Regions from separate parts of the Brevibacillus sp. TJ4 genome, predicted to be linked through region 1. Evidence: riboswitches for the same ligand, from Rfam matches in the RefSeq annotation. Region 1 holds a riboswitch; the other holds the start of a gene.
What was found. A riboswitch is a leader RNA that binds a small molecule or an ion and turns the genes downstream of it on or off. The one in region 1 is predicted to bind cobalamin.

Region 1 (4,215 bases):
ACCGTGGCCAGGAGCGGATAGCCTGCCTGCTTGATTTTTTCCGCCAGCTCACGGGCGTCGCTCGTTCCGGCAAGTACCAGGATCATGTGGCATTCCTCCTCGCTCTCCTCGTTCGATAACCGTGCTTTTATTTGTGTCCGTGCTTGACTGTGTGGTGGTCGTGATCGTGGCTGTGATCATGGTCATGGCTGTGCCCGTGATGATGGTGATGATGATGCCCGTGACCGTGGTCGTGGTGATGGTGGTGATGATGGTCGATATGCTCCATCGCCGCTAGACGGTACTGGCAGGTGTCGCAGTTGAGCTTTACCTCGCCGTGCAGTGCTTCCTGCACCCGGTCCTTCAGCACTTCTTGCAGCAGCGGGTGAAACCCGAAATACGCCGCGAGCGTAAACTGCGCTTCTGGATAGCGAAGGCGGAATTGCTCGAGCTGGTCGGCCATGCGCTTGATCAGCACGCCAGTGAACAAGAAATACGGGAGTACGACGACGTGGCGCGCGCCCAGCTTGAGGCAGCGCTCGATTCCGTCCTGATAGAGCGGGAAAGTGACGCCCATAAACGCGGTTTCCACCCATTTCACCTGGCTCTTCTCCCAGAACATGCGGGACATTTTGTAGATGTCGCTGTTGGCGTCCGGATCGCTGCTGCCTCTGCCGATGACGAGCACGGCTACATCGTCTTTTTTCTGCTCAGATGTAATCCCCGCTTCTTGCAAGCGAGCCTCCAGGATGTTCAGCACCTCCTGGTGGATGCCGATCGGTCTGCCGTATATAAACTGAACGTGCGGATACAGTTCCTTCGCTTCGTCAATCGCCGCCGGGATGTGGATTTTCGCGTGGCCTGCGGAAAACAGGATAATCGGGATGACGGCTACGCGCGTCGCTCCCCTTTTCACGCATGCAGACAGTCCTGCCAGCATATCCGGCTGCTCAAATTCCAAAAAACAGGTTTCCAGTACGGGTACGTCAATCTGCCCCGCCAATTCGTTGACAAACTGGCGAACTTCTTCATTTCCCTCGGGATCTTGGCTCCCGTGGCCGACAAACAGTACAGCGTCCATTGCACAGCCTCCTTTTTTTAATCGCCGCATGCGGCCGTCTCAATCTCCGCCTTGGCCGGCTCACGCCATTTGTATCCTTCGATCTCTCCTACCCGCTGGAAAAACTTGTGGAACCTCTCATTCGGAAAGGCATCCTGCTTGTAGCGGGCGACGATTCTTTCGACGAGCGGCACGATTTCCTCCGCATCGATCCCTTCTGCGACGGGTATGCCAGAATGAGCGTTGCGCCCGACCGTCTTCGCTCCCAGGAACAGATCGAATTTTCCTTTGCGGAAGACGATTCCGATATCTTCCCGAACAGCTCCGTAGCAAGCCATGCCGCAGCCGTTAAAGCCGATTTTCAGCTCTTTTGGGCTTTGTCTGCCCGCCAGCTTCTGCTGGATTTGCTCGGCGTACGGTATGCTATCTTTCTTTTCGCCATCGCAAAAATCACACGCTTTTATCTGCACCACGTCGCCGATCGGACTGACCATCAGCCCTGCTGCCCGCAGTCGTTCGGTGATGCGCTCAGGCTCTGCGGTCGGAACGCGCAGGATCAACTGGTGATGCGGCGTGTACTCGATCTCGCCCTTGTCCTTCGTTACTTCGGCGAGCAGCATCATCTGCTGCGGGGTGATTTTTTTGTTGGCGACGCCCGGACTGACCGAACATTCAAAAATCAGCTCCGGCGTAAACGACTGGACAGTGCGGGCTGCGGCTGCAGACGAGGCCTCGCTCTCTCCGTCGAGGACAGCCAGCGCCTCCAGCGCCCATGAAAGCGGCGACTGCTGCGGATGTGCCGGGGCGGGCGGTGACTGTACCGCGATTGCTGCTGCTTGCGGCGTCCCGCTGTCTGGCTGCGCTGCCGGAGATTGCGTTCGTTCCTGTACGGCAACGCTCTGTGCGATGCTTGCTCCCGCTGGCTCTTGCCCCGATCCGCCTTGCGCTTCCAGCGACCACGGCTCATTCTCGACGCGCAGGCGCTGATGCGGCAAAAGCGGCTGCTCATCCACGGAAAGCGTGTATTTTCGCTGGTACCCGCGCGGCGTGATCATCTTGCCGTCGTAGACAAATGTGGACGAGTTGCCGATGATGACCGTCGTCAGCATCCCGATGTCATGTTCCAGCATTTGCTCCAGCGTGGTAACAACGACATGCTCCCGGCTCCGGTATGCGCTTTTTACGATCCCGACCGGGGTGTCGGGCGAGCGGTACGTAAGCAAAATCCGCTGCGCTTCTACGATCTGACGGGTGCGTCGACCGCTGCGCGGATTGTACAGGGCGATCACGAAATCCGCCATACCGGCCGCCTCGATGCGTCGGGCAATCAGTTCCCATGGCGTGAGATGGTCGCTCAGCGAAATCGTGCAGGCGTCGTGCATAATCGGCGCTCCCAGCAGTGCCCCGCACGAATTGATCGCAGAAATGCCGGGAATGACCTCCAGCGGCACGCCTGTTTTTTCGGTCCAGCCTTTTTCCACCAGCACCTCGTACACCAATCCGGCCATGCCGTAGACGCCGGCATCGCCGCTGGAGATGACCGCCACCTTTTTGCCCGCTTCCGCCTGGCGGACCGCTTCCCGCGCCCGCGACACCTCCTCGGTCATTCCCGTGCTGACGATCTCCTGGTCGGTCAACAATCCGCGGATCAGGTCTACATACGTGGAGTAGCCGATGATCACATCACTGTCCTCTATCGCTTCACGGGCACGCTGGGTGATATGTTCAAAACTCCCCGGCCCAAATCCAATGACAAACAGCTTGCCGCTCATAATGCTCCTCCCTTCGAATACTGCTGCACTATTTTCGTTTGTACACACATCGCCGCAAAACAAAAAGCGCTCTGTTCCCCTGCATGACAAGGAAAACAAAGCGCGGAAAGCCAAAAGCCGCAATCCTCACCTTTCCTTTGACCCGAAGGAAATCAGTGCTGTACAGCAAACAGGCAGGTCTCCTGGCTTGAGGATCATCGCCTTTCTTCTCCTTCCCGCCCTCATAGGACAGTGGATGGCAAACGCCGCGAAGAAAAGCTCCTCTCTTACAGTGGCGGGACCGCGTTGGCTTTTCACCAAACTTCCCTTTTAACCCTGTCCTGGCCGCACGGCATCGCCGTACCCAGACAGGGACCTGTTCGCGAAATCGTCTATTCGGTACATCGAATGTACTTTAATCATAGCAAATATTGGTCGAGTTTCAAGCAAAAGCTGGCAAGCATTGTGGCGGGTCTCCGCTCCCCTACCATCCATGCCAACAGAAACCAGTGACGGCAAGCCTGTCCTGCGGAAGCGGCAAAAGACGCCCGGACGCCGCTTGGTCGTACCGGACGGCTGGAGCCCCTTGAGCAGGTGGCTGACGCCGCTGACGGCTGGCTGGACAAGAGCTCCGCCCGCTACGCCAAGTCAGCAGCATCGAGAAACGCGATCTCGCCGGACAATCTGCTGTCGGCCGAACAAACCGCCAGTTTATACCCTACGTCAATGTCGTACTGGCGGAAATGCCACGAACGCACCTGTTTGAGTCCATGATACAAACCGATATCCCCGCTGCCGGATGTTTTGACAGCAAAAGACTGAAGCGGCAGCGAGAGCCCCATTCCCACTGCCTTTATGTAGCTCTCCTTTAACGTCCATATTTCATAAAAGGAAGCGCGTTTTTCTTCATCTGGTTTGTTTGCCAAATCTTCGTATTCTGCATTGGAAAAAAACTGCTTTGCGATGTCCAAGTCGATCGATTCCACCTTCTCGATATCGATTCCGATACGGGAATGGCTCGTAGCGCAGACCACCCATTTGCCGGAGTGGGAGAGGTTAAAATGAAAACGAGGAAAATCGGGCAAAAACGGTTTTCCGAATCGATTGCGCCGAAACGCGATACGGTCATTTTCGATCTGAAACGTCCGACAAACGATTTGCCTTACAAGCACATCTCCGAGCACCGTTCGCAGCGAATCTTCCCGTCTTCGGAAGCGGCACGCTTGTTGTCGTTTCTGAAAGCAAACCCGGTTCAGCAAGCGTTCATACATTTCCTGCGGCAGATGATCCGGGACGGGGACAGCGTATACGTTCACCATTTGCTTCCTCCCCCATTTCGATTCCTATCCTGTGCGCCTCCCCGGACTGCTCTGCCTGCTAGTCCATTCCTGCACTCATGGACGCTTTTTTCGCACCAAGTAACCG
Region 2 (4,215 bases), 1.3 Mb from region 1:
ATTGGCGTACGTTCGCGTCTCGATATGCTCGACGATCGGCATCACGCTGGAAGTCGCGTTTTGGATATAGGAAATGCTTTGCGTAGGAGCAATCGCCAGTCGGTAGGCGTGGTACAGGCCATGCTTCTGTACCTGCTCTTTCAGTGCGGCCCAGTCTTCCTTTGTCGGGATCGCAATGCCCGCAAACAGCGCTTTCCCCTTCTCCGTACGCGGGAGGTACTCATTTTCCAGGTATTTGTGAAAGTATGTACCTTTGGCGTACTCCGATTTTTCGAAACCGGCAAACGTCGTTCCCCGCTCCCGCGCGATCTGCATGCTTTTTTCCAGCGAGTAGAAATTCATCATCATAAAGAAGGTGCGGGCGAAATCTTTCGCTTCCTCGCTCTCGTAGGCGATCCGGTTTTTCGCCAAAAAGCCGTTGAGGTTCATCGCGCCCAATCCGACCGAATGGAGCTCGCGATTTGCCTTTTGCACGCCCGGCGCATTCTCGATCTCTGTCATGTCGCTGACTGCCGTCACCGCTTCGATGCCTTCGTGTACGGATTCGCGAATCTTCTTGTGCTCCATCACATTGGCGATGTTGAGGGAAGCGAGATTGCAGCTGATGTCGCGACGGATCGTGTCCGGCTGGCCGTAGTTGGCGATCGTGGAAGTCTCTTGCAACTGGAAGATTTCCGTGCATAGGTTGGACATCTTCACCGTGCCGAGATCCTTCAGGGCGTGATTGCGGTTGGCGTTGCTCTTGTTCATAATGTACGGGTAGCCCGACTCCATCTGGATCATCGCGATCTTGGTCAGCATGTCACGCGCACTCATCACGACCTTTTTCTTCACTCTCTCGTTGGCCAGCAGCTCGTCGTACATCTCGTCCAGATCCATGTCGTCGAGGTGCACGCCGTATTCGCGGTAGACGGAGTATGGGGCGAACACGGTCAGCGGCTTGTCTTCCTCCGCGAGCTTGTAAAAGACATTCGGTACGATCAGGCCGATGGACAGCGTCTTGATGCGCGCTTTTTCATCTGCATTGATCTTTTTGCAATCGAGAAACTCGTTCACGTCCCAGCCGAAAATGTTGTAGTAGGCTGCACCCGAACCTTTTCGCTGCCCCATCTGGTCGGCGTAGGAAAACGCGTCTTCCAACAGCTTGAGCACCGGCATGATGCCTTTTGCCGCACCCTCTACCCCTTTGATTGGCTCTCCGCGTCCACGCAGCTTGGAGAGGTTGATCGCCACACCGCCGCCGATTTTGGAGAGCTGCATGCATGTGCCCAGCACGTAGTTGATCGAGTTGAGCGAATCGTCCATTTCCAGCAGGAAGCAGGAGACCATTTCTCCGCGGCGGCTTTTTCCTGCGTTCAAAAACGTAGGGGTGGCCGGCTGCAGACGCTGTTCCATCATCGAGACAGCGAGGCGCTTGGCCCGCTCGAAGTCTCCCTGGCCGAGCGACAGCGCCACGATCGCTACGCGGTCCGGGTACTGCTCCAGATAATACGCCTTGTCGTTCGTCTTCATGGCGTAGTCTTTGTAAAATTTGGAGATCGCCATGTAGGATGCAAACTGAAACGGAATCTCATACACCAGCTTGACGATCGCCTCTACCTGCTCCTCTGTGTAGTGCTCGTACACGTTTTCGTAGTAGTCGTTGGCAATCAGGTAGTCCAGCCGCTCTTTCCAATCCGAAAACGGCATCGTCTTGGCCCGCACTTCCTCCATGAATACCTCGACGGCTTCCCTGTCCTTTTCCAGTTGAAAAAATCCGTCTGCTCCACGCTGCATCAGTTCGTTGTTCAATTCAATATGCCGCAATTGCTGCCACCTCTTTTTGAAATTGTTCTATGTCGCGTCCGGTGCCGGACAGTTCGAACTTGCATAGCACTGGCACCTGGTAGCGGTGCGAAATCATGTCTGCACTGCGGGCGAAGTTGGCGCCCCAGTTGCGGTTGCCGCTAGCCGAAACCCCCCGCAGCAGCGCGTGGTTCTGTGCCAAAAAAGCATCTACTTTTTCCGGGACCTGGCCAAACCCGGTCGTGTATGTAATGAGCAAAAACGGCTCGTCCAGTTGCAAGTCCGGCTGAATCTGCACACTGCGATAGGCAGACCCCAGCTTGCGTACAAATCGCTGCACATTTCCGGTTCGTGAATCGTATGCGATCAACATGGCTCTCTACTTCTTACGCTCCTTTTCTCTATCAATACTATTTTCATAGAAAAACGCGCACTCGACTCAGGCTAGAAAGTCGAATACGCGTACGAAACCCATCCATGGTCTGTCACATGTACTGCGAAGCAGAGCGTCTTCAACACTTCCCTATCTCCCGTAGGTACCATCGTGTTCACGTATAGGCAGGTCTCCTGGCTTGCAGATCATCGTACTCGCTTCACCTTCCCGGTCCATCGACCAGTGGCATGCAACAAGCGTGTACTCTCTGCTTACAGTGGCGGGACCGCGCCGGATTTTCACCGAGCTTCCCTATTAAGTCTGCCAAAAGTTGGCTTGGCAAGACACCTACACGCACAATATGTAGTTGGTTTACTCAAAATACCATCTATATCTCGTATTCGTCAAGCAGGAAAATCGCTTCGAGTGTCGAGGGGGGTGCAAGATTCGGGGTGCAAGAGAAAGGAGGCTGGCAGGAAAATGGCCTTCGCATGCCTTGCGCGGGACCTGTATGCCTAAGAGAAAATGCAAAAAAAACCGGACATGCACCATAGGGCTGTCCGGAATCAGTGGATCGCTTTGAGTGTTTTGAGTTTCATTCCACATGCGCACATCGTGCTGTGTTTGAGCGAGCGAATTTGCGTGCCGCATTTCGGGCAGGTTTTCGTTGTGGGCTTCATATCTGTACACCTCTCTTCGTCAAATGGATGGAGAAGAAGGAGGGGCATTGCAGAAGACGACGGAATCGTCCCGCAATGCTCCCTCTCTGACATTTTATTTACACGATATGGTGAATTGAGAATAGATGGAGAATGGAACGAGAATCGGGTTGTTACGCTTACTTCGTCTCGTGGCCTACGGTCAGACCCAGTCCTTCTGCGACGCGTGCTCCGTATTCAGGGTCAGCTTTGTAGAAGTGCTGGATTTGGCGAATCTTGATTTCTTCTTTTTCCACGGCCTTCATGGATGCGACGATGTTGTTTACCAGGCGCGTACGCTCGTCTTCGGTCATCAGGCGGTACAGATCGCCAGCTTGCGTATAGTGGTCATCGTGGTCGTAGGCTACTTGTGCCGCAACCCCGGATACTTCAAACGGCGTTACTTTGGCATGGGCAGATTCTTTCGGTCCGTCAAAGCTGTTTGGCTCGTAGTAGACGGAGCCGCCGCCGTTGTTGCCAGTCGCCATAAAGCCGTCGCGTTGGTAGTTGTTTACTTCGACTTTCGGACGGTTGATCGGCAGTTGGTTGTGGTTTACACCTACGCGGTAGCGATGTGCATCTGCGTATGCGAACAGACGTCCTTGCAGCATTTTGTCCGGAGATGGCTCGACACCCGGAACCATGTTTCCAGGAGAGAATGTCGCTTGCTCTACCTCGGCGAAGTAATTTTCCGGATTTTTGTTCAGCACCATTCTTCCTACTTCGATCAACGGATAGTCTTTATGGGACCATACTTTTGTCACGTCGAACGGATCGAAGCGGTACGTATTGGCATCCTCAAGCGGCATGATTTGCACATACAGCGTCCAGGACGGATAGTCGCCTTTTTCAATTGCATTGAACAAGTCCTCTGTGTGGTAGTCCGGGTTTTCTCCGGCCAGCTTGGCAGCTACCTCGTTGGACATGTTTTTGACGCCCTGGTCGGAAATAAAGTGGTATTTCACCCAAACAGCCTGACCGTCTTCGTTTACCCATTTAAAGGTATGGCTGCCGTAGCCGTTCATATGGCGCAGCGTTGCCGGAATACCGCGATCCCCCATCAGATAGGTAACCTGATGCAGCGATTCAGGAGACAAGGACCAGAAATCCCATACCGCGGTCGGGTTTTTCAGGTGGGTACGCGGATCTCTTTTTTGCGTATGGATAAAATCAGGGAATTTGATCGCATCGCGAATGAAGAAGATCGGCGTGTTGTTTCCGACGATGTCGTAGTTTCCTTCCTCGGTATAAAACTTGACGGCAAAACCGCGCGGGTCGCGAACGGTATCGGCAGAACCGAGCTCGCCAGCCACCGTCGAGAAGCGGATGAACATCGGCGTGCGTTTGCCCACGTCGTTA

Region 2: linked by a shared signal. The riboswitch ahead of nrdI (class Ib ribonucleoside-diphosphate reductase assembly flavoprotein NrdI) and the one ahead of cobJ (precorrin-3B C(17)-methyltransferase) in region 1 are both predicted to bind cobalamin.

What each region holds. Positions count from the first base shown of each region.
Region 1 is NZ_CP185865.1:3,339,121-3,343,335, forward strand. Features, by position in the region: gene cobK (precorrin-6A reductase) at 1-86, opposite strand, end outside; gene ACAF76_RS16375 (sirohydrochlorin chelatase) at 128-1,060, opposite strand; gene cobJ (precorrin-3B C(17)-methyltransferase) at 1,078-2,811, opposite strand; cobalamin riboswitch at 2,967-3,185, opposite strand; gene ACAF76_RS16385 (4'-phosphopantetheinyl transferase family protein) at 3,429-4,109, opposite strand; gene ACAF76_RS16390 (carbamoyltransferase) at 4,185-4,215, opposite strand, start outside.
Region 2 is NZ_CP185865.1:2,037,708-2,041,922, reverse strand. Features, by position in the region: gene nrdE (class 1b ribonucleoside-diphosphate reductase subunit alpha) at 1-1,806, opposite strand, end outside; gene nrdI (class Ib ribonucleoside-diphosphate reductase assembly flavoprotein NrdI) at 1,793-2,158, opposite strand; cobalamin riboswitch at 2,326-2,525, opposite strand; gene katA (catalase KatA) at 2,997-4,215, opposite strand, start outside.